DNA from 3 places in the Paenibacillus sp. Lou8.1 genome. Region 2 is predicted to be linked to each of the others. Evidence: riboswitches for the same ligand, from Rfam matches in the RefSeq annotation. Region 2 holds a riboswitch; each other region holds the start of a gene.
The links. Region 2 has a riboswitch for glycine ahead of sdaAB (L-serine ammonia-lyase, iron-sulfur-dependent subunit beta). Riboswitches for the same ligand answer to the same signal wherever they lie in the genome.
Positions count from the first base shown of each region.

Region 1 (10,467 bases), on a different contig from region 2:
CTCACTTGAAATTCCTGCAGTTGTGGGAACGAAAAATATATTGTCTCAAGCTAAAAGCGGCGATTTGATTATCGTTGATGGTTTGGATGGTCACGTATTCGTGAACCCTACCGAAGAGATTGTTGCGGAATACCGTGCTAAACAGGTGGCATACGACAAGCAACGCGAAGAGTGGCGCAAGCTGCGCGGCGAAGCTACAGTTTCTGTCGATGGTGTCCATGTCGAACTGGCAGCCAATATTGGTACGCCTAATGATGTAGCTGGTGTTCTGGACAACGGTGGTGAAGGCGTTGGCTTGTACCGTACGGAGTTCTTGTACATGGGACGCGATAAGCTTCCATCCGAAGAAGTACAGTATACGGCGTACAAAACCGTTCTGGAAAGAATGGAAGGTAAGCCGGTTGTAGTCCGTACTTTGGATATCGGTGGCGACAAAGAACTTCCTTATCTGGACCTGCCGAAAGAAATGAATCCGTTCCTCGGATTCCGTGCTATTCGTCTGTGTCTGGATCGCCAGGATATTTTCCGCACTCAATTGCGTGCTTTGTTGCGTGCGAGTGTGCATGGTAACCTGCGCATCATGTTCCCGATGATTGCTACGCTGAACGAATTCCGTGAAGCTAAAGCTGTTTTGTTGGAAGAAAAGGAAAAGTTGGTAGCCGAGGGTGTATCCGTATCTGAAGAAATTCAGTTGGGCATCATGGTAGAAATTCCTTCTACAGCGGTATTGGCTGACCAATTCGCAAAAGAAGTGGATTTCTTCAGTATCGGTACAAACGATCTGATTCAATACACAATGGCAGCGGATCGCATGAACGAGCGAGTTTCTTACCTGTATCAACCATACAATCCATCCATTCTGCGTCTGGTGAAAATGGTTATTGATGCCGCTCACCGTGAAGGACGTTGGGTTGGTATGTGTGGTGAAATGGCAGGAGATACAACAGCAATTCCGTTGCTGCTGGGTCTTGGACTTGATGAGTTCAGTATGAGCGCAACTTCCATTCTGCCAGCACGTAGTCAAATCTCCAAGTTGTCCCGTGCGGACATGGAAAAACTGGCTACAAAAGCTCTAGACATGCAAACAGCAGAACAGGTTGTTGAATTGGTTCAAAGCATCGAAGGCTAAGGAAGGGTATTACATTTCAAAGGTTATATCTTTTTCCAACAAAAAATTGCTGTGTACATACAGCAGCCGGTATCTATTTAGATACCGGCTTTTTTGCATCCTTTAAGTAGAATTTGTTTTTAACTGCATGAGCAATTCAGTACAGGTTTGCGGGCTGCGGTAGTTTCGTCCAATCGTGTGACTGGAGTAGTATATGGTGCATTGAGCACCAGCTCAGGGTTCTCTTCTGCTTCCCGCGCAATATGAATCATAGTGTCGACAAAAGCATCAAGTGTTTCCTTACTTTCCGTCTCCGTGGGCTCGATCATGATGCACTCCTCTACATTCAGCGGGAAGTAAATTGTAGGCGGATGGTAGCCGAAATCAAGCAGCCGTTTGGCTACATCAAGCGTGCGCACTCCAAATTTTTTCAAGCCTCGCCCCGACATTACGAATTCGTGTTTGCAATGTCCAGGGTAGGGCAGGTCAAAATGTGGAGCGAGCCGATGCATCATGTAATTGGCATTGAGCACAGCGCATTCCGATACACGCTTTAAGCCATCAGGACCGTAGCTACGGATATAGGCGTAGGCACGAACGAGAATACCGAAGTTGCCGTAAAAGGCTTTAACCCGTCCAATAGAATCTCCCTGTTCCCGGTCCCAGTGGTACACCCCCTGCGGATCACGTACGACAAGCGGCTTGGGCAAATAAGGGATGAGCCGTTGCTTTACGCCGACAGGCCCAGCGCCGGGGCCGCCGCCTCCGTGAGGGGTACTCATCGTTTTGTGCAAATTGAGATGCACTACATCGAAGCCCATATCCCCGGGGCGGGTAATTCCCATGATGGCGTTGGAGTTCGCCCCGTCATAGTAGAGCAGACCACCCGCGTCATGCACGATGGCAGCAATGTCAGTGATTTGCTTCTCGAACAGCCCAAGCGTGTTCGGGTTGGTCAGCATGAGCGCAGCGGTGTCGTTGCCTACGGCTTGACGCAGCGCATCCAGATCCACCAGCCCCTCAGGGGTGGAGGGAAGGGTGACTGTTTCGAAGCCCGCGACGGTTGCGCTGGCGGGGTTCGTTCCGTGCGAGGAATCCGGCACGAGCACCTTGGTACGTCGCTCACCACGTGCTTCGTGGTATGAGCGAATCATCATCAGCCCGGTCCATTCGCCATGGGCGCCCGCGGCAGGCTGAAGTGTGACGGCATCCATGCCAGTTAACGCAGCCAAATCATTTTGGAGCGTATGCAGCAGCTCCATAGCACCCTGGATGCTCTCCTCGGGCTGATATGGATGGATTTTGGCGAAGCCTGTATATCGGGCGACATCCTCATTCACTTTCGGATTGTATTTCATCGTACAGGAGCCGAGCGGATAAAATCCGTTGTCCACGCCGAAATTGCGCCGGGACAAGGCGGTATAATGCCGAATAACGTCTACTTCGTATACCTCGGGTAATGCCGCAGGTTCACTGCGCAGCGCATAATCTGGCAAAAGCTCTGCCACCGGGCGACGGGGAACGTCGCACTCGGGAAGAGAATAGGCGATGCGACCCGGACGGCTCAATTCAAAAATGAGCGCTTGATCGTGTTCCTTCAACAGCCCTTGTTTCTGATCCTGTCCGGTGTGTATCATAGCAATCCCCCCAAGGTGTGTACAAATTGGTCAATCTCCTCTTTGGTTCTTTGCTCCGTCACGGCAATCAACATGTGACCAGCAAGTTCCTCATAGTCCCGGCCCAAATCGTAGCCAGCGATAAATCCAGCAGCTAGCAACTCAGTCTGGAGTTTGCTCATATCTGTACCCTCAGGCAGTCTAAGGGCAAATTCGTTAAAGGTCGGTGCGTTAAACGAGGCTGTTACGCCCTTCAAGCTCAGCAATTGCTCTAAAGCATAACGGCTTTTATGCAAATTTAGCTCGGCTACTTCCTTGATCCCCTGTCTACCCATGACAGACAAGTACACAGATGCAGATAAAGCTAGCAACGCTTGATTGGAGCAAATGTTAGACGTGGCCTTTTCGCGGCGGATATGCTGTTCCCGCGCTTGCAAGGTCAGCACGAAGCCGCGTTTACCGTTACGGTCAGTGGTCTGACCCACAATACGGCCGGGGATACGGCGCATATGTGCCTGAGAAACGGCAAAGTATCCACAGGTCGGACCGCCGAGAGAAGAGGAGATGCCAAGTGGCTGCGCATCTCCTACCACAATATCCGCGCCCTGTTTGCCGGGTGTCTCCAGCAAGCCAAGTGCCAGTGGGTTGGCGCTGACGACCAAAAGACCTTTGTGCGCATGGATGAGATCAGCCATCGGCTTCAGGTTTTCCACGGCTCCGAAAAAGTTGGGGCTTTGGACTAAAACAGCCGCGGTCTGTTCTGATACGGCCGCCGCTAACGCATTAGCATCCGTTACCCCGTCCGAACAGCCAATCTCCACGATGTCCAAATCCAATCCGCGTGCATAGGCTGCCAATACCTGACGTGCCTCCGGATGGACGGACCTTGATACGATAAGCTGTTTACGGCGGGTAGCTGCGGCGGACAGTGAGCCCGCTTCCGCCAGTGCAGTCGCTCCGTCGTACATGCTGGCATTAGCTACAGCCATGCCCGTCAATTCGCAAATATACGACTGAAATTCGAAAATGGCTTGTAGCTCGCCTTGGCTTACTTCCGGCTGATAGGGGGTGTAGGCTGTGTAGAATTCCGAGCGTGAAGTGATGTGCTGGATGACGGACGGAATATGATGATCATAGATTCCTGCGCCAAGAAAGCTGGCATGTGTGTCTGTATTGGCGTTGTGTCCGGCCAGCTCGGCCAAATGTCGGGTCAAGGCTCTCTCGTCGAGCCGAGAAGAAAGAGGGAGTTCCCCTTGATATCGAATGGCCTCAGGAATGTCACTGAATAAATCATCAATGGATGAAACGCCGACCACACGCAGCATTTCGATTTGATCCTGTTCAGTCATAGGGAGATAGCGATGCTGCTTCATAGGTTCTGGCTCCTTTCGAAAAGCAAAATTTAAATCGTAAATTAGCTAATAAAAAAGTGTGAGATGAAAACCCAGAAGTTCATATCTGACATGTTTGCTTTATTGAAATGAAGAGAGTTTAAGATCAGCGCGGGCGTTTATAAAAGGGTGCTGCCACCACCTCGGCACGCAGGCGTTTGCCACGAATCTCAACCTCCAGCGGTGTGGAGAGGGTGCTAAAACGACTGTCTACCAAGGCGAGGCCGAGATTACGCTTCAAGGTGGGCGACTGAGTCCCCGTTGTGACCTCACCGATGTGTTGTCCTTCTGCGAATACCGGGTAATGGGCGCGAGGGATACCGCGATCCATCATTTCCAGCCCGATCAATTTGCGAGGAATCCCTTGATCTTTCTGACGTTGCAGTGCTTCTCTACCGATAAAATCTCCTTTATTCAGCTTGACGAAGAAACCTAGACCGGCTTCGAGCGGTGAAATCGTGGCAGATAACTCCTGTCCGTACAGCGGCAACCGTGCCTCAAAGCGTAGGGTATCCCGAGCACCAAGTCCAGCGGGAATCAGCCCATACGACTCACCGGAACGAAGCAAACCCTCCCATACGGCTGGTGCTTCCGCGGCAGGTACGTAAAATTCAAAACCGTCTTCACCCGTATATCCGGTTCGTGAGACGAGTGCTTTTGCTCCGAACAATGGCACATTCTCATGGAAGCGAAAAGATGCCAGATTCGTAATGTCCGTATCTGCCACGGCTGCGGCAATACGTGCTGCTTCCGGTCCTTGCAACGCCAGCAATGCTATCGCATCAGACACATTCTCCATGTGAACGGATGCAGGCATATGGCGAATTAGCCAATCCCAATCCTTATCGATGTTAGAGGCGTTCACAACGAGCATGTAGCGCTCCGGTCCTTTGCAGTAAACAAGCAGGTCGTCTACTACCCCTCCATCGGGGTAACACAGGAGTGAATATTGTGCCTGACCTGGTTCCAACTGGCTGACATCATTCGTGGTCACCCTTTGCAGAAAAGCTTCGGCCTCTTTGCCTTCAACCAAAAATTCGCCCATATGCGATACATCGAATAAACCCGCACGTTGCCGGACGGCCTCATGCTCCTTTTGAATGCCGCTAAACTGAACGGGGAGCTCCCAGCCGCCAAAGTCAATACAACGAACCCCAGACTGCGTCCCGTAGGACGAATATAGCGGTGTTTTTCGCAAATTAGTCATTTTTCCACTCCTATCCGGTGTGATCGGCTAAACAAAAAAGACAGGCCGAAAAAAACGTATAGACGGCAGTCTACACTCTTTTTTCAGCTCTGTCCTTGATACCAGAAAGTTACCCCGGTATGTACCGGGTTTCCCCTTGGGTGATCCGCTCCAATAGCGAATGCTCTCCAGAGATGCGTCCGGCAGAGGTCCTTTTGCCTGAGAGATTCACCTGCAATGCAGGCTTACTCCTTCGGCGCTACCTTCGGGATCAACAGTATATTACCTGGCTTTGCAGATAACAACTTGATCCGATTCGCGTGCACTTATGTCTCATAAGCGGCAACAGCTATGCGAATCTTTTTGGCAGTCTCTCCCTCCGCGTTCATCCGCGTTTGCAGTTGTCGGGGTGTTTTCCAAAGCATTTGCTATAACCCATTAATACGCAAATTCATTCAAAATGTCAATAAAAATGTCATCAAAAACAATAGAAAAAACATTTAATATATAAATAAGGATATGTAAGCGTTTGTTATAAGTTATCATATTTTTATATAGTACGCCATATGAGGTCATATGAAGTATTTTTGTTAGTATTATTGACATGAGTGTTCCTGTTGTCATAATCTTAACCTGTCTAATACAGGTGAGCAAAAGCGATTTTATTCATATGGAAGTGAGGGGAACAGGATGGGTGAAGTAAAGCAGCAACTTTGGTATACAGACGAACATGAGTGGGTTCAGCGCACAGAGAATGGAACGTTGCGGATTGGTATTACAGACTTTGCACAGCATCAACTGGGTGATATTGTTTTTGTAGAATTACCTGAGGTGGGAGTAACGATTGAGCAGGGAGCGGAGATCGGTACGATTGAATCGGTGAAGACGGTATCCGACCTTTTTGCTCCGGTGACGGGAACCGTATTAAAAGTGAATGAAGCGCTGGAAAGTACGCCTGAGCTAGTGAATGAATCTCCCTATGAAAAAGGTTGGATGATCGAAGTAGAGATGGGTAAAGATGTGGAGGAAGCATTGGGCAAGCTACTGTCTGCGGATCAATACGAGCAGTTGATTTCCGATGAGCAGTAATGGAGCAATGTAGTATGGAATAAGAGTGTTATTTGTCTGCTCGATTTTTGTATACAACAGTCGCTATGATTTGACATAGCGGCTATTTTTTTGTCTTTTTTCAGACGTAATTACGTGTTTTATTCTGATGTAGAGGGTTGTCCCTATAGTAAGAATCATACATAATCCAGTACGGTTTTTCGACTAATTTCTATAGCTACAGGTCATATTAAGAAGAATTATGCAGGTATAATACCTTCTCGGATAATTTAAATTTAAATGTTGTCATCAACGTTCATGACGAAAGTACGTTTTCATTTCGTTGATGAAGATAGCGCTGTCATTTAGTATGAATTTTAAGAAAAGGTAGTGATGCTTACCTACAAGGAGGATTTGAATATGAGTACATTGGACGCAAAGCCAAGTTCAAAAGGAGGCACTCGTGTCGCCGTACAGCGTTTTGGCCGTTTTCTCAGCGGTATGGTTATGCCCAACATGGGAGCCTTTATCGCGTGGGGATTGATTACGGCACTCTTTATTCCGACCGGGTGGTTCCCGAACGAAGGTTTTGCACAACTGGTTGATCCGATGAAAAATTATTTGCTGCCGCTGCTGATTGGTTACACGGGAGGCACGATGATTCACGGACAACGTGGAGGTGTGATTGGTGCCATTATGACGATGGGTGTCATAGTGGGAGCCGATATCCCGATGTTCCTGGGCGCGATGGTCGCTGGTCCGCTGGCTGCGTGGATATTGAAGAAGTTCGACAAGGCCATTGAAGGCAAAGTCAGATCAGGCTTTGAAATGCTGGTCAATAATTTTTCGGCCGGGATTATCGGTGCCATTCTAGCACTGCTTGCCCATGTGGCGATCGGCCCGGTTGTACAAATGATCAGTCAAGTATTGTCGGCAGGGGTACAGTTCCTCGTGAACGCAGGGCTACTGCCGCTTGTCAACCTCATTATTGAGCCCGGAAAAGTATTATTTTTAAACAACGCGCTGAATCACGGAGTATTAAGCCCGATTGCGTTGGAGGAAGCTGCAAGAACAGGGAAATCCGTACTGTTCATGCTGGAATCCAACCCTGGGCCGGGGCTCGGTATTTTGCTGGCCTACTGCCTGTTCGGTAAAGGCTCTGCGAAGTCGTCGGCTCCTGGGGCAGTCATCATTCATTTTTTCGGCGGGATTCATGAAATTTATTTCCCTTATATTTTGATGAAGCCGATTTTGATTCTTGCTGCTATAGCTGGGGGCGTTGTGGGAACCTTCTGTTTCATGTTGACAGGTGCCGGACTGGTTGCTGCTCCTTCGCCGGGCAGCATCATCGCCTATTTTCTAATGACGCCAAAAGGCGGATATTTGCCAATGCTAAGCGGGGTGATCGCTGCTGCGGTTGTATCTTTTGCTGTTGCCGCAGTGTTACTCAAGACTGGTAAGCAACAAGAAGAGGGGCTGGAGGAAGCTGCATCCCGCCTGAAAGATATGAAAAATCAAAGCAAGAGTGCAAGTGCTAACGCCACTGTAATGGAAGATAACCACGAATCTGATCGTGCTGCAGAAATTGCTGCAGATCGAACGCTCAAGGATAAATCCGAAGTGAACAAAATCGTCTTTTCCTGTGATGCAGGTATGGGTTCAAGCGCTATGGGTGCCTCGATTTTACGCAAAAAAATGAAGCAGGCGGGTGTGGGCGTAACAGTTACGAATACGGCAATCAGTGAAATTCCACAGGATGCGGATATTGTCATTACGCAAAAAACGTTGACAGATCGGGCTAAAACAGTAGCTCCGAAAGCTGAGCACATTTCCATTGACAATTTTCTGAAGAGCCCTGAATACGAAGCGCTGGTTGAACGTCTGAAATCCGATTCTTAATCCCCATCGAAGTCAGGCGGACTGTATGCAATGTACGTCTCCTGCTGGAGGGATGAGCTTGGGAAGGAACGGTATGCGCTTATGAATATTACGAAACGACAACGTGACATCGTGGAATATCTTCTGGAGCAGTCCAAAGAGGTTACAGCCGGGGAAATTGCTACGAAGATCAATGTCAGCACAAGGACGGTTCATCGGGAACTGGGTGCAGTCGAGCATTGGCTGGCAGCTCATGAGGTGAAGCTGGAGAAAAAGTCAGGGATCGGTATCTGTATAGATGCTGATCCAGCTCAGCTTGTATGCCTGCGAAAACAATTGCTGCATACGAAGTCAGACGAATATTCGGCTGAGGAGAGAAAGATCGTGGTACTCTGCATGCTGCTGGATACACGGGAGCCGATCAAGCTGTTGGCGCTGGCTTCAGATCTGAAAGTCACGGTAACTACGGTCAGTCATGATCTAGACGAATTGCAGAGCTGGATTGGGAAACGTGGACTCATGCTTGTGCGCAGACGGGGGTACGGGGTCGAGATTACAGGGCGGGAGGCAGACAAAAGACGGGCGATTTCCGAGCTGGCTCTCGAATATCTGGATGAATCCGATCTGTTTTCAGCCCGGGAAGAACTTCGTCCTGTAACCCGTGTTGCCGACAAGTTGCTGGAGATGATTGGCAGAGATAACCTGCTAATCGTGGAAAAGGCCCTCTGGCAGCCCCATGAAAAATGGTTGGAAAACATGGTGGAAAGCAAATACATGGAGCTGCTGATTCAAATTTGCGTTTCGCTGGTACGTCTGCGACTCGGGTATGTTATAGATCCTCTTCTCTCGTATTTAAAAACAGATTCGGATGAAAATATCATGCTTCGCACAGCTATGGTGGAACGCATATGCACGGAGTTGTCAGAGGCGCTGGATATTGAATTTCCAGAGCCGGAACGATCTTATCTCAGGCTGCTATTTCGTGATGCCGAGGATCACTCTACCCGATTACTGCCGTTGGATGATCTCGTACTGTTGGAGTCGGTTCATGAGTTGATTCGTCGTGTGGAGGAAGAGACAGGCACGCCATTGAAAGAGGACCGTGTTCTGCGTGAAGGACTGATTGCCCATATGGCTCCGGTATTCAAACGTTTGAAGGAAGGCAGGTCGATTCGTAACCCTCTCCTTCAGCAAATCCGCAAGGATTACAGCAGCTTATTTGACTCAGTGAAAAAGGCTGCGGCGAGCATGACAGGAATGAAAGTGCCTGATGAAGAGATTGGATTTCTCGTCATGCATTTCGGCGCTTCGCTGGAGCGGCTGCGACAATTGCGTCGGGAGGTGAGGGCCATTGTAGTCTGCACGAGCGGCATTGGATCATCCAGACTTCTGGCAACAAGGCTCGCCAAAGAGCTCCCACAGATCAAAATTGTGGATAGGGCTTCATGGTACGAGGCGGCGCGGATTCCCAAGGAGGATTATGATCTGATCATTTCGACAGTAGAGCTACCGCTTGAACCAGATCGGTATCTTAAGATCAGTCCGCTGCTAACGCAGGAGGAGAGTGACCGTCTACGTCATTTCATCCAGCATATTACACTCCATCATCTCAATGATCATCAGCAGGAACAGGCCGTTCAGCCTGGCCAGGATATGGAGTGGCTTACCGGTCTGCGGAAAAGTCTTGAGGAAATTGTACACATTGTACAGCAATTTCAAGTGTGTCCGCTGGAAAATCAAGGGATGGATATGGCGGCGACCGTAGAGGCGATATGCATGCTGGAGGCGGGGCGGAGGAATGTCACAGAGCCTTCTGTGGTTGCTGCACAACTCATGGAAAGAGAGCGCCAAGGTAGTCAGGTGATCTCTGATACCTCCATTGCTTTAGTTCATACACGCAGCCACTATATTCCCAAGCCTTCGCTTACCTTGTATAAGCTGGCAGAGCCGCTGTTGGCGGATACAGGTGAACAGGTAGAATGCGTGCTGCTCATGTTGGGGCCTCGTGAGCTGCCGAGAGAAAGCTTGGAGGTATTGAGCGAGATTAGTGCATTACTCTTGCAGGAAGACATGGTTACGCTACTGGAACACGGTAGCAGGGATCATATTGTCAATTATATATCGAGTGAGCTGGCTGAATTTTTCCACAGTAAATTAGGGACAGGGAGGAACCTACCGTGAGTATTATGACGATAGACAAAGTAAAAATGAACGCAACCGCCAAAGACAAATATGAGGCGA
Region 1 is NZ_JANAVN010000011.1:83,756-94,222, forward strand. It holds gene ptsP (phosphoenolpyruvate--protein phosphotransferase) at 1-1,129, shown strand, start outside; gene gcvPB (aminomethyl-transferring glycine dehydrogenase subunit GcvPB) at 1,249-2,745, opposite strand; gene gcvPA (aminomethyl-transferring glycine dehydrogenase subunit GcvPA) at 2,742-4,097, opposite strand; gene gcvT (glycine cleavage system aminomethyltransferase GcvT) at 4,222-5,322, opposite strand; glycine riboswitch at 5,499-5,597, opposite strand; gene gcvH (glycine cleavage system protein GcvH) at 5,992-6,390, shown strand; gene NLX78_RS16835 (PTS mannitol transporter subunit IIBC) at 6,769-8,247, shown strand; gene NLX78_RS16840 (BglG family transcription antiterminator) at 8,329-10,407, shown strand; gene NLX78_RS16845 (PTS mannitol transporter subunit IIA) at 10,404-10,467, shown strand, end outside.
Region 1: it holds a riboswitch for glycine, as region 2 does, so the genes downstream of both, gcvT (glycine cleavage system aminomethyltransferase GcvT) here and sdaAB (L-serine ammonia-lyase, iron-sulfur-dependent subunit beta) in region 2, are expected to answer to the same signal.

Region 2 (10,467 bases):
CATATGCAGGATTTGCATCTGCTGCGGATGCAGTGCTTTCCAAGATTGTCCTTTCCTCTAACGAGGTAACTTTGCAGCAGGGAGATACGGCAGCGTTGACGGCTACTGCTGTTTTTAGCGATGGGACAACCTCGAATGTAACCGTAAGCACGGATTGGAAAAGTGATAATACAGCTATTGCTACTGTGTATAATGGTACAGTTTCGGCCAAGGCTGAAGGGGAAGCCACCGTGGTTGCGACCTATAAAGAGAAGGTACAATCGGTTCAGGTACATGTAACGAAAAAGGTTAAGGCGCTGACATCCAGTGTACAAAGCCTGAACTTGCGTTCAAGCGGTACAGGACAGGTTGATTTGACAGCGACATACAGTGATAATACAACAGCTCAGGTTTCGGGTGATGCTACTTGGACCTCCGATAATCAAAAGGTAGCCACAGTAGTGAACGGATTGGTTACCGCTCAGGGAGCAGGTACAGCTAATATTAAGGCCGTATATGGTCAACAGACCGTAACCATTGCTGTGCAGGTGGAGCAGGTTAAACGCCTCGATGTTAGTTCATCAGAGGTTTCTCTTTTGTTGAAGGATACTGAGAAGGTTAAGCTTTCAGCGACGTTCCCGGATGGATCGGTACAGGACGTGACAGAGTCCGCTGAGTGGAGCTCCAGCAATGCAGCTGTGGCGGATGTACTGAAAGGCACCATTACCGGCTATAGCGCGGGAAAGGCGACAATTACAGGTAAATATGGCACGATGTCCGCTACGATTTCGGTGGATGTCGATCAAACGAATAAGTTGAAAGCCAGTGAATCCAATATTTTTCTCCGTCTGGATGAATCTAAAAAAGTACAAGTTTCTGCCGTTTATCCGGATGGGACGGTAACGGATATCACAGATAAAGCTACTTGGACATCAAGCGATGAAAAAATTGCGACTGTGAATAAGGGAACGATTATGGCGATTGGAGCGGGTTCGGCTACGGTGACCGCTAAGTATGGAGATAAGACCGTTTCGATCAAGACAGATGTCGAAACCTCCAGATATCTGGATTTGAGTGAGGACAAGCTGAGCCTGAATGCCAAGGAATCCAAAAAGCTCAAGCTGACCGCAACGTATGTAACAGGTACGGAAGAAGATATCACAAGTAAGGCAGAGTGGAAGTCCAGCAATGAAGACATCGCTTTTGTCAGTGCGGGAGAAGTCACGGGTTATAAAACAGGTGAGGCTACGATCACCGCTTCTTATGGTGGCAAAACAGTTACAGCTACGGTATCCGTAAATGTACCCGGTGATCTGTCTCTGTCCTCCAAAACGGCAACGATTGATATTGATGAGGACTATACTGCAACTTTGACGGCTACTTATGCGGATGGACGTAAAGAAGATGTAACACAGGATGCAGAATGGACTTCAAGCGCAGAAGATATTGCCTCTGTGTCCAAAGGAACGATTACGGGTAAATCCGCTGGTAAAGCGGTTATTACAGCGACCTATAATGGCAAAAAACTGACGATTAACGTGCAAGTAGGCCTTGTAGACCGTCTGGAAACAGACTCGCGTGTAATTGCGCTTGGTGCTCAGGAAACGAAGCAACTGAAAGTAACAGGAGTTAAGAGTGGCGGTACAAAAACAGATGTAACTAAGGACGCCACCTGGACAACTAGCAATGTAAAAGTGGTTGAGGTTAGCGAAGGTTTGATCAAAGCGAATGGTAGCGGTAAGGCAACTGTGACTGCTTCATATGGCAAGCAAAACATTACGTTTACGGTAGAAGTGGACGTAGCGCAAAAGATTGAAGCGGATGCAATCGCGCTATCGCTCAAATCTGGAGATCAAAAAACCATCGCGATTGTGGTTAAATCGAGTGATGGTAAAGAAAAGGACGTTACGGCCCAAGCTGAATGGAAAACGTCTAATTATAAGGTAGCCACTGTTAAAAAGGGTCAGGTTACCGCGGTTAGCTACGGTAAAGCTAACATTCAGGCGAAATTTGGCGGGAAGGTAATCAGCGTACCTGTGGATGTTGATACGCTTAAATACCTGCAAACAGACGAAGTCGCATTGAATTTGAAGGCAGGACAGCTGGCTAAGGTTACGGCTACAGCCACGTATAAGGATGAGTCGGAGAAGGATGTCTCCAAACCGGCTGTCTGGTCCTCGTCCAGAATTATTGTTGCGACCGTCAAAGACGGTAACATTAAGGCACAGGGCAAGGGTAAAGCTGTAATTACTGTGAAATATGCAGGTAAAATGACGAAGGTACAGGTAACCGTTCAGTAAAAAAGAGAGCAAGCATACGTCCAAGGACGATAGGCTTGCTCTTTTATTTTAAGGAGGCTACCGCTTATAATTTATGACTTATCCTTCTTGGTTGGTGTGTTGCGTGTAAGTGATTCGGTCAAACGCTTGCCAGTCGGCGTCTGGGCCAACCCGCCTTTGGCGGTCTCGCGGTGCTTCGACGGCATCGCACTGCCGACTTCAAGCATCACGTCAATGACTTCGTCAGACGGAATAGCGCTGCGCACACCCGCCAAAGCCATATCTGCTGCGGCAAGTGCAGTCACGGCTCCCAGCCCGTTGCGCACGATGCACGGGATCTCCACGAGTCCGGCGACGGGGTCGCAAATCAGGCCGAGCGTGTTCTTAAGGGCGAGACCCACGGCGTGAACAGCCTGTTCAGGCGTACCACCGCGCAGCTCGACCATAGCGCCAGCGGCCATCCCGATAGCTGAGCCAATCTCAGCCTGACAGCCTCCCTCCGCGCCAGAAATGAAGGAGTTGTTGGCGATCACGTAGCCAATGGCTCCAGCGGCGAATAGGCCGTTCACCATATGCTCATCATCCCAGCCGAACCGTTCCTGCGCACTGATGAATACACCAGGGATAACCCCACATGAGCCTGCGGTAGGCGTGGCGACAATGCGACCCATGGATGCATTAACCTCCGACACGGAGAGGGCATAAGCCATGGCGAGCGCGGAGGCATCACCGGAGCAGGTTTCCCCTGCCCGCAGATACTCGGCTAGGCGCTTGCCGTCACCGCCCGTCAATCCACTGCGGGATACGGTGTCTTGTGTCTGACCGCGATGAACGGCTTCCTTCATGACTTCATAATAATCAGACATTTGGCGAAAGATTTCTTCCTCCGTTGTATTCGTTTCTTGTACCTGCTCTTGAATCATCAAGCGGCCAATCGTGGTGGATTCTTCAGCGCATAAAGCGCTGATCTCATGCAGATGGCTAAACCGCATCGGATTCAGCTCCTTTTTTCAAATTAATCATCTTAATTTCATACATATGAGGTAAAGAACGCAGTTCCGCAATTAGTTCAGCTGGAGCAGAACTGTCCGTTTCAATGGCGGTGAGTGCTTCACCATCCCGGCCCTTGCGATCTACGTGCATATAGGCAATGTTAATGTGAGCCTCGCCCAGCGCTGAAGTTATCGCGCCCAATGTACCGGGCTTATCCGAGTGGAGAAGCACCAGCGTAGGCAGCTCCCCGGTCAGATTGACCCGGAATTCATTCAGTTGCTGGACATGGATGCTGCCGCCGCCGATGGAGGAGCCCAACAGTGTGCGCTGATCCTCGCCCTTCCACAGCTCGAAACGGACAGTGTTCGGATGAGGGGCGGGGAGTCCGCTGACGGCGAATTCCACGGCCATCCCGGCTTGTTCGGCCCATTGCTCGGCATCGGGAATCCGGTGATCGTCCGTATCGTAATTAAGCAGTCCTGCGATGAGCGCCAGATCTGTACCGTGTCCTTTATACGTATCGGCAAAGGAGCCGTATAATGTCATGCGGGCACGGTCAGGCTGCGCTCCGAGCCAGTGCCGGGCAACGCGTGCGAGTCGCACCGCGCCTGCGGTGTGTGAACTGGAAGGTCCGGTCATGGCCGGGCCGATAATGGAAAATACATCTTTGAAACGCATGGTGTGGCCCCCTGTATGTTCTAATACCATACTATATGGTATTTCCGCGTCTTTGCGCGTTTATGACGGTTCCTAATGCTGACGCGCAATGTGAGCACAAAAAAGGACAGGATAAGGAAGTTTCCCTTATCTCTGTCCTCGTTACCTGAGAGTTTCGTGCGGTGTTCTTACCGCCTTACCCCTTGGGTGGCTTGCGCTCTCTCCAGAGTTGCGTCAGATGACGATACATGGACCTGAGAGATTATCCGCCAGCCGGGTGCTGGCGTCTTGCTCCTTCGGTGCCGCCAGAGTGTAGGCTCCCTGGACAGACTCTCCCGTCATCTTCATTCGCGTATACCGTTCTACATGTCTTCCTTAGGGTAATGTATGCCGTGCTCGGTGTCAATCACAGGGTTCAATTTTTACATAAACAGGTGCGTTTCCAATAAAAAAGATTAAAATTTACATAATTATGGATGAAATCAGGAAGGAATTAGAAGATTGGCGGCTAATCTGATAAAGGACAAGTACATTTATAGAAAACATAGGAGGGATATTGACGTATGGTAAAAGGCTTGCGGTTCACAGGTTCACGCTTAAAAGGGATGCTGCATCTAGCAGCAATCGTATCACTGCTGATCGGGATCTTCGTTCCATTCGGTCAGGTCAAGGCAGAGGGAGTATTGACAGTAGCCGAAGCACTTCAAGGCCAAAGCAGTGGAGGTACGGTGACGGTGGAAGGCTACATCGTCGGACATGCTACCGGATCGAAAACGGCTAACTTTTCTTCTCCGTTCGCGAATGATTTTAACGTACTGATTGCTGATCAGGCAAATGAACGTAATACGTCTAATCTATTGGATGTACAGCTGACTTCAGCGTACAGAGGGCAATTTGGGCTGTCAGGCCATCCTGAGCTGATCGGCAGCAAAATTCGTGTGACGGGTACACTCGGCGCCTACAATAATTTTGGTGGAGTGAAAAGCCCAAGCGCTGTTGAACTGGTGAGCGGAAGCGAGCCGGGGGAACCAGGTGAACCTGGCGAACCTGGCAACCCGGGTCAACCCGGTACTACATTGCCGGATGGAAAAGGCAAAAAGGTGCTGTTCGATAATACGCACGCACAGACCGCTGGTGCAGCAGATTGGGTCATTGAAGGCGCCTTCTCCGACTTTGCCAATGGACTGCGTAATGTAGGCTTTACGGTAGACCAATTGAATCGCCCCATTCCTTTTACTTATGGAGAGCAGGCCATAACATATGACAAGCTGCGCCAATATGATGTGTTCATTATTGGTGAAGCGAATGTTGCCTTTAAGGCATCCGAGCAGGCTGCTCTGCTGCAATACGTGAATAACGGGGGGAGCGTCTTCTTCATCTCCGATCATTATAATGCGGACCGTAACAAAAACCGTTGGGATTCCTCCGAAGTTATGAATGGCTACCGTCGTGGAGCCTATACTAATCCGGCCAAAGGCATGACTGCAGAAGAAGCAGCATCACCGGCGATGCAAGGATTAACAAGCTCCGATTGGCTGGCGACCAACTTTGGTGTTCGTTTCCGTTATAATGCGCTTGGTGACGTGAATGCTACTGACATTGTAGCCGCAGATCAATCTTTCGGTATTACCAAGGGTGTGCGCTCGATTGCAATGCATGCAGGATCTACGCTGGCTATTATTGATCCTACCAAGGCTAAAGGCATTGCTTATATCCCTTCAGGCACGAACAAATGGGGGAATGCTGTAGACCAGGGAGTTTATAACGGTGGGGGCCGTGCAGAAGGGCCTTATGCCGCTATCTCCAAGGTAGGTCAAGGCAAGGCAGCGTTCATCGGTGATTCTTCCCCTGTAGAAGATGCTACACCGAAATATGTGCGTGAGGAAAACGGACAGTCGAAGAAGACATATGATGGTTTCGAGGAAGTGGATGATTCCACCTTCCTGGTACAAACGGTCCAATGGCTTGCATGGAAGCAGGACTACACGAAATTGTCTGATGTGGCAGGTTTGACTCTGGATCAACCAACGAAGCTTCTGCCATTCGAGGAGCCTGCGGCTTCTACCGAACCACAGGCTGAGCCTTGGTCTGCGCCGGCAGCAGGCTACAAATGGTATGATCCTAGAACGTTCAAGTCTGGCTCCTATGGAGCGGCTTCATAATTATCGCCAGAAGCTCAATGTGAGCTGGCATTAGTTAGTCGTTTGATCCCTGTAGAGGGATCAAACGACTTTTTTTGTGATGAAAATTAACCTGTGGTTGGTTATTTCATTACATTTTGTGCCAGAAAGGCCGCGCTACTGCTGGATCATTGATTTTTTAAATGATGTTGATAGCATAATCTTAATTGATATATCCATATACTGGTGATAGGATGTATTCAAATTATTCCGACAAAAACGGTATGTAATGTTCATGAGAGGTTTTAAACATCAAACATGGTGAGAATAAGCGGGACAAGACCATGGAGAATGGAGGAAGCGCGCATTGAATACCGAACCCGTGTTGGAAATTAAAGGATTATCCGTCTCTTTTCGCATCAAGGATCAATATCACCCCGCAGTCGACCATTTGGATCTGACGGTCAACCCCAATGAAGTGCTGGCTGTAGTCGGAGAATCTGGCTGTGGCAAAAGCGCGCTGGCGCTTTCTATCCCGCAACTGCATGACATGGAACGCACACGTGTAGAGGGAGAGGTCCTTTTTAAAGGCACGGACCTGAACCGTCTTTCTTCAGGGCAAATGAATAAAATCCGCGGAGCGGGCATTGGTATGATTTTTCAGGACCCGCTGACAGCACTCAACCCGTTGATGAGCATTGGCAAGCAGATTGAGGAAAATCTTGATTATCATACGTCACTATCTACGAAGCAAAAAAGGGAACGTGTGCTGGAGCTGCTGGAAAGTGTAGATATACCGAATCCTGTGCGTGTGTATGATCAGTATCCGCATGAACTGTCAGGAGGGATGCGGCAGCGTGTGATGATCGCGATTGCCATAGCTTGCCGACCTTCTCTTATTATTGCAGATGAACCAACTACTGCGCTCGATGTAACGATCCAATCGCAAATTCTCGACTTGCTCAAACAGCTTCAACAGGAGACTGAGAGCGGAATTATCCTGATTACGCACGATCTTGGTGTTGTGGCAGAAGTAGCCGACCGCGTGGTGGTCATGTATGCCGGAGAAATCGTGGAGAGCGCTGATGTTTTTGAATTATTCAGGCATCCACAGCATCCGTATACGCGTTCTTTGCTTGCTTCTATGCCGGGATCGCATACCAAGGGGGAATCACTGCATGTCATCGGCGGCATTGTTCCCTCATTACAAGATATCCCCCGCAATAGTTGCCGCTTTGCTCCGCGTATTCCTTGGATTCAGGAGAGAGTGCATGAAGACCATCCCCAACTAAATGAAATTTCCCCTGGACATTGGGTCCGTTGTACATGTTATCAGCATTTTCATTTTGAAGACGAGGCAAAGGGGGAGGTTGCTCATGGCACTACTAGAGTTAAATGATCTAAGGGTCCACTATCCGGTGCGCGGTGGTTTCTTCCAGCGTGTTATCGATCAGGTGAAAGCAGTGGATGGCGTGTCGATCAGCATTGAGGCAGGCCAGACATACGGGCTGGTGGGAGAATCCGGCTGTGGAAAAACGACGACAGGCAGGACGATCATCGGTCTAAATAAGCTGACGAGCGGACGGATTCTGTTTAAAGGAAAGGACCTTACAGCTCTGAGCCGTAACAATCGCCATCCACTGCGTAGAGATATTCAGATGATTTTTCAGGACCCATACTCTTCGCTCAACCCGCGTAAGCGCGTATTGGATGTCATTGCTGAACCGCTGCGAAATTTTGAAAGGCTGAGCAGTGAGGAAGAACGAAGGAAAGTACAGACGTTGCTGGAAAAGGTCGGCTTGAACGCCGATGCAGCCTACAAATATCCGCATGAATTTTCCGGGGGGCAGCGGCAGCGGATCGGGATCGCGCGTGCGCTTACATTAAACCCCAAGCTGATCATTGCAGATGAGCCGGTGTCGGCGCTGGACGTTTCCGTGCAGGCACAAGTGCTTAATTTTATGAAGGATGTGCAGCGGGAGTTTAATTTAACGTATTTGTTCATTAGTCATGACCTAGGTATTATCCGCCATATGTGTGACCAAATCGGTATTATGTATCGGGGTCGTTTAGTGGAGCAGGGGAGCGAGCAAGACATTTATGAGCGTCCACAGCATCTGTATACCCAGCGCCTCATTGCAACCATTCCCAATATTGATCCTACAAAACGACTGGAAAATGCCCAAAAAAGGCGAATGCTTTTATCCTCCTACAAAACAGAGCTACCCCAACATCTAGACGCGAGTGGAAAGCCGTTTGCACTAAAATCAGTAAGTCCATCCCATCAAGTCGCGCTACCATAAGGGGGGTACAGAATATGTGGAAATTTACACTGCGTCGGCTGCTGGTTATGATCCCTCAACTTTTTGCACTGAGCGTGCTTATATTTTTCCTAGCTAAGGCTATGCCGGGGGATGCCCTGACAGGACTTATTACCTCGACACCCAATCTGAATCCGGCCGCACTGGAAGAACAGCGACAAAAACTGGGACTGAATGATCCGGTGTGGGTGCAGTATGGGAACTGGCTCGTCCAGCTGGCTCACGGGGATCTGGGCAAATCTTATGTACATAAAATTAGCGTTACCGATCTGATTGGCAGCCGTCTGGGGAACACGTTCTTTCTGGGCGTAGTAATTCTGGTTCTGACGTATCTGATCGCCATTCCGCTCGGCGTACTCAGCGGTCGTTATCAGCATAGTTTGCTGGATAAAACCGTAGTGGGCTATACCTATCTCAGCTTTGCGACACCTCTATTTATACTCGCGTTGTTGTTGCTGTACGTATTCGGATTCAGGCTCGGCTGGTTTCCAACCAGCGGCAGTGTGGATGTAGGCGTGGAGCCGGGAACATGGGCATATTACGTGAACAAGTCGTATCATCTCATTTTACCTGCGGTTACAGGCGCAATGCTCAGTACAACGGCTACGATTCAGTATTTGCGCAATGAGGTCATTGACACAAGACTGAAGGATTTTGTGAAAACAGCGCGTTCCAAAGGGGTGCCCGAAGGTAAAATTTATTCCCGCCATATTTTCAAAAACTCTCTATTGCCGATTGCTGCCTTTTTGGGCTATGACCTGACGGGAGTAATTGCAGGCAATATTTTTCTTGAATCTATTTTCGGTTATCCGGGGTTGGGCCAATTATTTCTCCAGTCCATCACTCAACGGGATTTTTCAGTCGTGAACGCGCTGGTCATGATCTCTGGCTTCTTGGCGCTATTAGGAACTCTTTTATCTGATGTCATCCTAAGCAAAGTCGATCCCCGCATTCGAATTGAATAGCGAACAAGTCTAGAGAAAGGGAGGGATTATGGTGTCTATACAGGTGGAGGAGGTCTTCACGCCGGAAATCATTCGTAAATCACCATCCAGTTGGTCTGTGCTGCGTCGTGAGCTGGTGCGTGACAAAATGTCCTTGGTTTCCATTGGCTTTGTAATTCTGTTCTTGATCTTTATATATGCCTCTGTCCTGTTTGTAAATCAGGATGTAGTCACGACAGTCGATTTGGGCGCGATCCGTGAAGCTCCAGGCTCAGTGCATTGGCTGGGGACAGATCGAGCGGGCAGGGATATTTTCGGTCAGCTGGTCATTGGAGCCCGCAATTCCTTCACCATCGGCTTTACGATTACATTGTTATCCGCCGCTATTGGCTTAACGTTAGGTTTGTTGGCTGGTTTTTATGGGGGGCTGGTCGATAACATCATCATGCGAATCATTGATTTTATTCTGGTGCTTCCGTTTTTGATGCTGGTTATCGTATTTGTCAGCATTGTACCCAAAAGCGGCATAGGGTCCTTTATTTTCATTATGACTGCCTTTTTATGGATTGGGAAAGCACGTCTTATCCGGGCCAAGGTGTTGTCGGAGCGCGAACTGGATTATGTGCAGGCTTCCAAAACCCTTGGCACACCCAATTGGAAAATCATTTGGTTTGGCGTGCTGCCCAATCTTAGCTCGGTCGTGATCGTCAATCTGACCCTCAGCCTCGCGGGGAATATCGGGATTGAGACCGGGCTTTCTTATCTCGGCTTTGGCTTACCGGAATCTACGCCAAGCTTGGGTACACTGGTGAGTTATGCCAATGACCCGGATGTTTTGCAGAATAGCTGGTGGATGTGGTTGCCAGCCTCACTGCTTATTTTGGTGCTAATGCTGGCGATTAACTTTATTGGCCAGGCGCTCAAACGCGCCACGGATGCCAGACAACGATTGGGTTAACTGAAGTTCAAGGATAAGGACAATGACAAGGAGGGATTTACAATGGTTAAACACTGGAAAAAAGGAATTCTGCCTGTTCTATCTGCAATTTTGGTATTTTCACTGGCCGCATGCAGCGGTTCGCCTTCCGCTTCAAATGGAGGGAAATCGTCTGACGGTACAGGCGGCTCAGGGTCCGACAGCAAGCAGGTGAATGCGACAGCGCTGGCGAAGGCG
Region 2 is NZ_JANAVN010000009.1:11,338-21,804, forward strand. It holds gene NLX78_RS13985 (Ig-like domain-containing protein) at 1-2,279, shown strand, start outside; gene sdaAA (L-serine ammonia-lyase, iron-sulfur-dependent, subunit alpha) at 2,351-3,250, opposite strand; gene sdaAB (L-serine ammonia-lyase, iron-sulfur-dependent subunit beta) at 3,240-3,929, opposite strand; glycine riboswitch at 4,141-4,256, opposite strand; gene NLX78_RS14000 (DUF6359 domain-containing protein) at 4,472-6,070, shown strand; gene NLX78_RS14005 (ABC transporter ATP-binding protein) at 6,396-7,427, shown strand; gene NLX78_RS14010 (ABC transporter ATP-binding protein) at 7,405-8,331, shown strand; gene opp4B (oligopeptide ABC transporter permease) at 8,346-9,314, shown strand; gene NLX78_RS14020 (ABC transporter permease) at 9,343-10,251, shown strand; gene opp4A (oligopeptide ABC transporter substrate-binding protein) at 10,294-10,467, shown strand, end outside.

Region 3 (10,467 bases), on a different contig from region 2:
AGTTTATTTCCGATCTTGCCGCTGGAGCGGTCAAAGATTAGATTTACTTGAATTCCCTTATTCATTTCATGTATAATAGTTAATCGTCATTTCAAATAGCTTACATGATGAAGTTAGGTATCCAACAGGCAATCAGGTTAAGCGATTTACGATTTGAACATGAACTATGAACTGAGGGGAACTTTCCAGATGAACAAATTCACATATTATAACCCCACCAAATTAATATTTGGAGACAATCAAATTGAAGAACTGCAGCAGGAGCTGCTGAATTACGGCAAAAATATTTTACTGATATACGGAGGCGGAAGTGTCAAGCGAAATGGTCTGTATGACCAGGTATTAAACGCGTTAGAGCCGCTACATCTTAACATTCATGAATTGTCCGGCGTAGAGCCGAATCCGCGCTTGTCCACCGTTAAGAAGGGCATCGACATTTGCCGAAATGAAAACATCGACTTCTTACTTGCAGTAGGCGGCGGAAGCGTTATTGATTGCACCAAAGCCATCGCAGCAGGGGCTAAATATGACGGCGATGTGTGGGATATTATCAACAAAAAGCACATGCCGACCGAGGCTCTACCATTCGGCACCATCCTCACACTCGCCGCCACCGGTTCAGAAATGAATCCGGATTCTGTCATCACCAACTGGGAAACGAACGAAAAATACGTATGGGGCAGTGCGGTGACGCATCCGAAATTCTCCATTCTGGACCCTAAAAATACCTTTTCTGTGCCACGTGATCAGACGGTATATGGCATGGTGGATATGATGAGCCATGTGTTTGAACAGTATTTTCACAATGTTAAAAATACACCGTTGCAAGATCGTATGTGCTTTTCCGTGCTGCAAACCGTGATCGAAACTGCACCTAAACTGCTAGAGGATTTGCACAACTACGAGCATCGTGAAACGATTTTATATGCCGGAACGATTGCTCTTAACGGAACACTGCAAATGGGCTACTTCGGGGACTGGGCTTCGCATACGATTGAACATGCATTATCCGCTGTATATGATATTCCTCATGCTGGCGGTCTGGCAATTCTGTTTCCCAACTGGATGAGACATACAGTGGATCAGGATGCTGCACGCATGAAGCGGCTGATGCTCAGCATGTTTGACTTAGACACCGTAGGTAAAACAGATAGAGAAATCGCCTTGGAAGGTATTGACCGTCTTAGTGCATTCTGGACAAGTCTCGGTGCCCCTTCTACGCTGGCCGATTACAATATTAATGATGAGCAATTGGAAAAAATCGCGGACATTGCAGCCCGTGAAATGGAGTACGGAGGATTTGGTAATTATAAAAAGCTGAATCAAGAAGATATTTTAGCTATTTTGCGTGCATCGTTGTAACATTCAAAAGGGAGTGTCCTCAAGCCTGTGATGGCTGAGGGCACTCCCTTTTGGAATTTATGAATTAACCGTTTGTCCCTTTTCTTCTACTTGAATAGCAGCCCCTACATTGGCACCTGCAAGAATGCCCTTTTTCTTATTAGGATACAGAGAATCCATATAGGTTCGGGTTTCTGCAACTACGATTCCCGATAAGCCAAGCAGTGCAATCAGATTCGGGAAAGCCATCATTGCGTTAAAGATATCTGCCAGCAGCCAAATGGCTTCCAACTTGATGAACGCACCTCCTGCCACAAGTGCGATGAACAAATAACGGTATGGTTTAATCCATTTGACACCCAGTAAATATTCAACACAACGTTCCCCGTAGTAATTCCAGCCCAGTATCGTTGTGAATGCAAATAAAATAAGGCTAATCGTCACGAGTTCTGCACCAGCCGGAAAGGCACTGGAAAACGCATGCTGGGTCATCAGACCTCCATCGTCATTTCCACTCCATATTCCCGTAACCAGCAACGTAAATCCCGTCAGATTACAAATAATCATCGTATCGATAAATACGCCTGTCATGGATATCAGCCCTTGTTCTGCAGGCCATTTCGTCTTAGCAGCTGCTGCTGCAATTGGCGCACTTCCCAAACCGGCTTCATTAGCAAAAATACCTCTGGCAACTCCGCTTCGCATCGCCAACATAATCGTTGCTCCGGCAAATCCACCCGTTGCAGATGTGGTCGAGAAGGCCCCTTGTAATACTAAAGCAATCGCATGAGGAAGCTCTCCTGCAAACTTAATGAGTACAATTAAGCAAACTACGATATAGAGCCCCGACATGAATGGAACAATCTTTGTGGATACCTTGGCAATACTTTTGAGTCCTCCAATCGTAACAACAGCCGTTAACACGGAAATAATGATCGCTGTAACTACCGTTGGCACTCCAAAGCTACTTTCCGTCGAAGAAACGATAGCCTTTACTTGCGGAAAAGTACCGATTCCAAATAGGGCTACAAGAACACCAGAAAAGGCAAACAACATCGCCAGCGGCTTGAAACGGCGGCCAAGCCCGTTTTCAATATAATACATCGGGCCACCCGAAAATTGTCCGTTCCGGTCTTTAACACGGTATTTAACGGATAATAATCCTTCCGCATATTTGGTTGCCATCCCGAAAAAAGCTGCAACCAGCATCCAGAATAATGAACCGGGCCCACCCAGTTTGATCGCTGTTGCCACGCCGACAATACTTCCTGTACCTACAGTAGCTGCCAGTGCCGTACTCAATGCTCCGAAGCTGCTTACATCTCCGCTACCTTCGTCCGGCGCTTTACCAATTAGCTTGAGCGCCAAAGGCAATCGAATAACCTGGAGCAGCTTCAAACGGATCGTTAGCCACAACCCAGTGCCCATTACAAGAATAAGAAGCGGCGCTCCCCATATCCAGCTGTCAATCGTTTCTAATACATGTACCAAATTCATTTCAACCCGCTCCTCCAGCATATTAGAAAACAAAAAAGAGTCAAATCAGCTGATTCGACTCCTGGAGAGGTTAAAGGCACGAAAAAATACAACCATCTTGTGCAGGTTTCTACCTCTAATAGCTCATAAAAAAGCCTAGGGGCATTCCCTGTCACAGGTTATTCGCGTCTCTGTCCTTTTGCCTGAGAGTTTAAGCAGATGTTTTCTGCGGTGCACCTTCGGCGCCCAATTAAGGGTCTCTCCAGAGTTCTGTCCGTTTACGGTCCCCGCTTGTTGCTGTAACCAGCCTAAGCACCTGAGAGTTTTGCCCCTTCGGTCGGAACTTTCGTTCCATCTCCCGCAAACATCAACCAGACATATGAAATTTTTATTTATTATACAGAAAACTTTCAGCTTATTACAAGTGAAAAGTTTGTGAAGCCCTCTGAAATATTATTATTGTGTCTATCAAAAAAGCAGATACAGCAAATTTCATCCTTAGGATGTCCTCTGCTATACCCGCCCGAGATGATATGGAATTACAATTCTTCACCATTGGTTGCTATCACATTTTTATACCAGTTAAATGAGTCCTTTTTGGAGCGTTTGAGCGTTCCGTTACCGTCATCATCCAGATCAACGTAAATAAATCCGTAGCGCTTGGACATTTCGGAAGTAGACATGCTCACAAGGTCGATAGGACCCCAGCTGGTGTAACCAATCAGATCAACACCGTCGGCAATCGCTTCCTTCATTTGGACAATATGCTGACGCAAGTAATCAATGCGATACGTGTCATGCACAGAGCCGTCTTCTTCCACCTTATCATACGCACCCAAACCATTTTCCACGATGAACAGCGGCTTTTGATAGCGGTCATATAACGTGTTCAGCGTAACACGCAGGCCGATCGGATCGATCTGCCAGCCCCAGTCGGAGGACTGTAAATATGGATTTTTCACGCCACCAATCAGGTTTCCTGCTGCTTTCTCACCTTCTGGACCTGCAGATACGGTCAAGGTCATATAGTAGCTGAATGAGATAAAATCAACCGTGTTATTTTTCAATATTTCGGCATCGCCTGGTTCTGTGTGTATTACAACATTATTTTCTTCAAAATAACGATTCATGTAGTTAGAATATTCCCCACGGGCATGCACATCCGTAAAGAACAGGTTCATCTGATTTTCATGCTGGGCTTTCAGTATATCCTCTGGGTTACACGTATGTGGATAGCTTTCAATACGTGCCAGCATACAGCCGATCTGAGCGCCCGGGATGATCTCATGTCCCCGTTTGGTCGCCAGTGCACTAGCTACAAATTGATGATGCAATGCTTGATATATCGCTTGTTGTTTGTTTTCTACACGGTCAATAACCACACCGCCACCGGTGAACGGACTCATGGTCATTACATTGATTTCATTAAAGGTCAGCCAGTATTTTACTTTATCCTTATAGCGTATAAACACCGTTTCGGCATAATTTACGTAGTGCTGTATGACTTCACGTCCCAGCCAGCCATTATACTTCTGCGTCAGACCTAGCGGTGTTTCATAATGTGACAATGTTACCAGTGGCTCAATATTATACTTGCGCAGCTCATCAAATACATTGTCGTAGAATTGCAATCCTGCTTCATTCGGCTCGGCATCATAGCCATTCGGGAAAATCCGCGACCAGTGGTTGGACATACGGAATACTTTGAAGCCCATTTCAGCGAACAATGCAACCTAACGATAACCGTTCTCCTTTGAAATGCATTGATAGATACTTTAAAATAGACGTAATGCCTTCATAAGCATCCTAATCGTTGTAACGCGTTTCATGTCAAGTATTTTTTCTTATGTGAGGAGAAGCACCATGTCGAATCTTGATCAAATTGCAAAACTGGCGGGCTTTTCCAAAGCTACGGTATCCAGAGTATTAAATCAGTCCCCCCACGTTAGTCACGAAACAAGAGCTAAGATTTTGAAAATCATGCAGGAATTAGATTATGTTCCTAATCGGAATGCCATTTCTCTATCCAAGGGTCAGACGCTTCAGATCGGTATCATTACTTCAACTATTAATGAAATTGTTCTCGCTTTTCTGGACAGCTTTGTGGAAGTAGCGGGCCAATATGAATTTCAAACCATTATTTATACTTCGGGAGAAGACAAAAAGAAAGAGCTTCAAGCCTTTGAGGATTTAAAAAGAAAAAGAGTCGATGCGCTGGTCATCATTTCCTGCGTGAATGACACTGATTTTTTGAGCACCTATTGCAAATATGGCCCGATCGTGTCGTGGCAACGAATGGAGCATACCGATATTCGCTCCGTCGCTATGGATCAGTATGAAGGATATATGTTAGCGCTCAAACATTTGATACAAAAAGGCTATACTCGTATAGCCAATGCTTTTGGCCGTCCGAGCAGTATTAATACCCATAGTAGACAACGAGCCTACGAACAGATCATGAGTGAGCACAATCTGCCAGTGTTGCAACACTGGAATCACTCTTCTATTTATAATATCCGTGATGGCGAACAGGTCGTACGGGATTTGTTACAGCATCCGGACGAATTTCCAGAGGCTATTTTATGTGCTAACGATTATGTAGCAGTGGGCATTCTCTGCGAAGCACGCAGACAAAAACTGAACGTACCGGAAGATCTGGCAATTGTTGGATTCGATAACACGGAGCTGGCGCATACGCTGGGGATTACAACGATTCAAAATCCTATCATGGCTCAAGCACAAAATGCCTTTTTCATGCTTTCCCCTCAGCTGATTGGACGCCAAATGAAGCTTCATTCGCTAGAGTACAGCCTCATTGAACGTACGACTACATAAGGTAACGATGTACTTGCAAATTAGGCAAAAGGGCCTTGATAAGAAATATTTTTTGTCGAAACAGAATAAAATATGTTGAAATCGCTTTTTTTTGTGCTACAATAGCACTATATCGAAGGATTGTGACCGGTGATGCGGGCAATGCCTGAGTTCAATTGAGTGCTATTGCTAACAATAGTATTGAATTGTGCTTAGGCATTTTTTATTGGTAAAGGATGGGAGGGGGAACTTCAATGATTATTGAGAAGGTGCTCAATAACAACGTCCTATTGACTAAAAACGATAAAGGCAAAGAGGTCATCGTGATGGGAAGAGGTATTTCCTTCAAAAAGGTGGCTGGCGATCAAGTCGATGATGATAAAATAGATAAGATTTTCATGTTAAATGAAAACGAGTTCACGGCCAAACTAACCGAGTTGCTGAACGATATTCCTGTATCTCATCTGGAGGTCGTGAATGAAATTGTAAAGCATGCAACGGAAGTATTGGATACGGAGTTAAGCGATAATATTTATTTAACGTTGACCGACCATATTCATTTTGCCATACAACGGCAAGAAAAAGGACTGGCACTCCAAAACGCGATGCTGTATGAAATTAAACGCTTTTACAAAAAAGAATTTGCAGTTGGGCTGGATGCTCTCCAAAAAATTGAAAATACGCTCGGAGTAAAATTAGGCGAAGATGAAGCGGGATTTATTGCATTGCATGTGGTGAATGCACGGATCGACGGTAACGAAATGAAATCCACACTGAAAATGACCGAGATTGTTCAACATATCTTGAACATTATTACGTATCATTACGGAATTGTGCTGGATGAGTCTTCTTTTAGCTACTCGAGATTTTTGACACATTTGCAATATTTTGCGATGCGAGTGATTCGCAAAGAAGTCATTCACAGTGGTGAAGAATTTTTGTATAACCAGGTAAAGCAGACGTATACCGAAGCTTTTGCTTGTGCCCAAAAGATCAATGAATATCTGGAAAAAACATACGATCAATATTTAAGCAAGGATGAATACGTATATCTAACTATCCATATTCATCGCGTAACTGAACGTAATAACATATAAGACTAACAACTTCATACCTTCATCGTTCATGGATTGTGACTGGTAAGGCAGGCAAAACCTAAACTGATGGTGAAATCGACGTTCCTCTATAGGAGAGAGTGCGTAGTTTTCACCACGAGTTTAGGTTTTTCTTGTTTACAAGTTTAAAAAAAGATGCACGCCGGCGTATCTTAGCAACAGCTGTAAACAGTAAATCCTATCAGTAGCAAGAATAACCCATAAGGAGTTCTGAACATGAGTGATAAAGAACTATCTAAAAAAATAGTGACCCTCGTTGGTGGCGAAGAAAATGTCAATTCGGTATTCCATTGCGCTACACGCTTGAGATTTAAATTAAATGATCGTACAAAAGCAGACAAAGCCGCACTGGAAGCAACCCCTGGTGTCATTACAGTAGTGGAAAGCAGCGGCCAGTTTCAAGTGGTTATCGGCAACAATGTAGGTCAAGTGTTTGAGCATATGATGGCAGAAACAAATTTACAGGATGCTGACAATCCAAATGCGAAAAAGGAAGAGTCTTCCGAAAAAACGAATTTCCTTGGAAAAGCGGTCGATATCATTTCCAGCATTTTTTCTCCTCTTTTGGGAGCTCTTGCAGGGGCAGGTTTGCTCAAAGGGATTCTGGCATTAATTTTGTCGCTCCATTGGATTGATAATACAAGCGGTACGTATCTGATTCTGAACGCCGCTTCAGACAGTGTATTTTATTTCTTGCCTCTATTTCTGGCTATTACATCGTCCCGTAAATTTAAGACAAATGCCTTTGTATCTGTCGCAGTTGCTGGAGCCCTTGTCTACCCGGATGTTATTGCGGCGGTGGACAATCCGGCAAAACTGGCTTTTCTCGGGATTCCAATCATTTTAATTAAATACAGTTCCAGCGTAATCCCAATTATTCTCGCGGTATGGGTACAGTCCTATGTGGAACGCTGGTTCAATTCCTTTATCCATCAATCAGTTAAAAACATTATCGTACCTATGCTATCACTACTGGTCGTTGTTCCGTTGACGTTTTTGGCCTTTGGTCCAGTCGGTAACCTGATCAGTCAGGGCTTGGCGAACGGTTTTACATGGGTATACAATTTAAGCCCATTGATCGCCGGAGCTGTTGCCGGAGCATTCTGGCAAGTATTTGTTATTTTCGGCGTACACTGGGGCTTTGTTCCTATCATGCTGTCCAATATTGCAACATTGGGTTATGACACGATGCTTCCGATGCTTACAGCAGCTGTACTTTCTCAAGCCGGTGCAACACTGGGGGTATTCCTGAAATCCCGGAACACCCAGATGAAGGCTTTGGCTGGTTCCTCTACACTGGCAGCTGTATTCGGGATTACTGAACCAACGATTTATGGTGTAACTTTGAAATTGAAAAAGCCTTTCATTTATGCTTGTATTTCCGGTGGTATTGGGGGCGCTATTATCGCTTCTGGCGGAGCGACTGCAAAATCCTTCTCCCTGCCTAGTTTACTGGCGTTGCCAACTTATTTTGGAACTGGATTCTTGTGGGTAGTCATCGGTTTGCTCGTTGCCTTTGTACTCGCAGTTGTGTTGGTTATGATTTTGGGCTTTGATGATCCAAAAGAAGAAACTGCAAAAACAGAAGCTGCACCCGTAAAGAAAGAAGTGGCAATCGAGAAAGAAATTCTCGTAAGCCCACTGCAAGGTAAAGTATTGCCTTTGGAACAATCTTCTGATGTTGCTTTTGCTTCAGGTGCTATGGGGAAAGGAATCCTCATTGATCCTACAGAGGGTGTGCTGACATCTCCTGTCAATGGAACGATTACGACAGTATTCCCGACCGGACATGCAATCGGTATTACTTCCAATGACGGAGCAGAAATTCTGATTCACGTGGGTGTGAATACAGTGAAGCTGAAAGGACAATTCTTTGACAAGCGCGTTAAGGAAGGCGATGTGGTTAAGCAAGGACAACTGTTGCTTGAATTTGACATCGAGCAAATAAAGGCGGCAGGCTATATTACAGCTACACCAATTATCGTAACAAATTCCGCTCAATACCTGGATGTGTTGAACACAATGGAAACTGAAGTGAAGCGTGAGGATTACTTGTTGACTGTTGTGGTCTAACGTTTTAATTATCAGACTAAAGAAGCTTTCCCAACAATGGAAAGCTTCTTTTTTTATACATAATGAGACAAGTGTTACAGCTAGAAATGGAAATATCATTTACTGTAAGTGTAAGATTGTAAAAAAAGGAGGATTTCTGTGAAAAAAGGATATATCGCCGGGTTAAGTGTCATTGTATTACTTATCATTGGTATCGCTATTTCAGCTGTAGCTAAATTTCAAGACCTAGAGCAGGTTGTTCAACAAAAAGACAAAGAAATCCAAGCGAGCAAAAGCAATTACCCGGAAATATATGACCACTTGAATGCGGTTACATTTGAAAATTTTAAGAGTTTAATTCAACAGGATCGAAGTGTACTTGTCTATGTCGGCAGACCCAGTTGTGGCGACTGCAACCGGTTTGAGCCTAACTTTAACAAGATAATTGAGCAGTATAATCTAGGCTCTAAAATTACTTTTTTGAACGTTCACAAAATCCATAAGGACAAGTCCCAATGGAATAAATTCAAAGAGGATTACAATATAAAATACACCCCCACCATTGCAGAATTCAGAAATGGCAAACTGGTTGATAAAATAGAATGGACGCCTAAAAGAGACCTCAGTACGGACGCCGTAAAAGAGTGGCTGACTTCCAAGAAAATTATTTTATAAGTCTCTTTTCTATTCATCTTATTACAAACACAAAGAACTGTTTATGCAAAAAAAAGGTATTCATGTCTATAATGCATGAATACCTTTTCTTAGGAATGCACAGGTCATCTAAGCTCTAATAAAAAATAGTTCCTCCTACTCTTCACTGCCTTCTGATAAACGCTCATTCATATCTATCAGTCCCTATATTGTAGACACTTCATAGAGTATGGTCGTCAATCGAATCAGGAAATTCATATCGGATAATATCTGTTTCGGATACGATATGTCCGATTTGTGACTCAATGAATTCTAAATCTCCCTCTACTGCCCCTATAAAATGCTTTGTACCGGGTTCTACGACAATAACCTCACCTGGGCTGACTATCTGTGTCACACCATTGATAGAGACACTTCCGGTTCCAGAAACTATGGTCCATACTTCTTTACGGTACTGGTGCTCATGATAGCTGATAAATCTTCCGTTCGATATGACCACGCGTTTGGTCACTGTCTGCAATCCACTTGCCGCCTGCTGATGGGATAATACAGTTTGCTTTCCCCAGAAGCGCTCTTCAAAACGCGGGCCGATTTCAATTTCCGCCACCATATCCTTAATTCCTGTTGACGACTGTCGGTCCGTAACCAGCACGCCATCTGGACCAGCAACGACAATAATGTCCGGGACATTCCAGATGCTAACCGGAATCTCCAGTTCATTGATGATATGCGAGTCATGTGAAGCTTCTGAAATATATCCTGGGCCACTTAGCTTCGAACTTACTTCCCGCACCAACGAATCCCATGTGCCCAAGTCTCTCCACTCTCCATGGTATGGAAGCACGGAGAGCTTATGAGTATGCTCTACTACTGCAATATCGAAGCTAGTTTTAGGCAAGTCTGCATAATTTGTCGAAAGAGAATTGTAGTCGGCTGGTAAACCCATTTGCTCCAGAATATCCAACAAAAAGCCCAGTCTAAAAGCAAACACCCCGCAATTCCATAAGGCCCCTTC
Region 3 is NZ_JANAVN010000005.1:280,627-291,093, reverse strand. It holds gene NLX78_RS09535 (carbohydrate ABC transporter permease) at 1-41, shown strand, start outside; gene NLX78_RS09530 (iron-containing alcohol dehydrogenase) at 190-1,362, shown strand; gene NLX78_RS09525 (alanine/glycine:cation symporter family protein) at 1,420-2,838, opposite strand; glycine riboswitch at 2,999-3,093, opposite strand; glycine riboswitch at 3,112-3,188, opposite strand; partial or broken gene NLX78_RS09520 (glycoside hydrolase family 1 protein) at 3,357-4,550, opposite strand; gene NLX78_RS09515 (LacI family DNA-binding transcriptional regulator) at 4,681-5,652, shown strand; gene licT (BglG family transcription antiterminator LicT) at 5,886-6,728, shown strand; gene NLX78_RS09505 (beta-glucoside-specific PTS transporter subunit IIABC) at 6,963-8,819, shown strand; gene NLX78_RS09500 (thioredoxin family protein) at 8,958-9,473, shown strand; gene NLX78_RS09495 (sugar phosphate nucleotidyltransferase) at 9,673-10,467, opposite strand, start outside.
Region 3: it holds a riboswitch for glycine, as region 2 does, so the genes downstream of both, NLX78_RS09525 (alanine/glycine:cation symporter family protein) here and sdaAB (L-serine ammonia-lyase, iron-sulfur-dependent subunit beta) in region 2, are expected to answer to the same signal.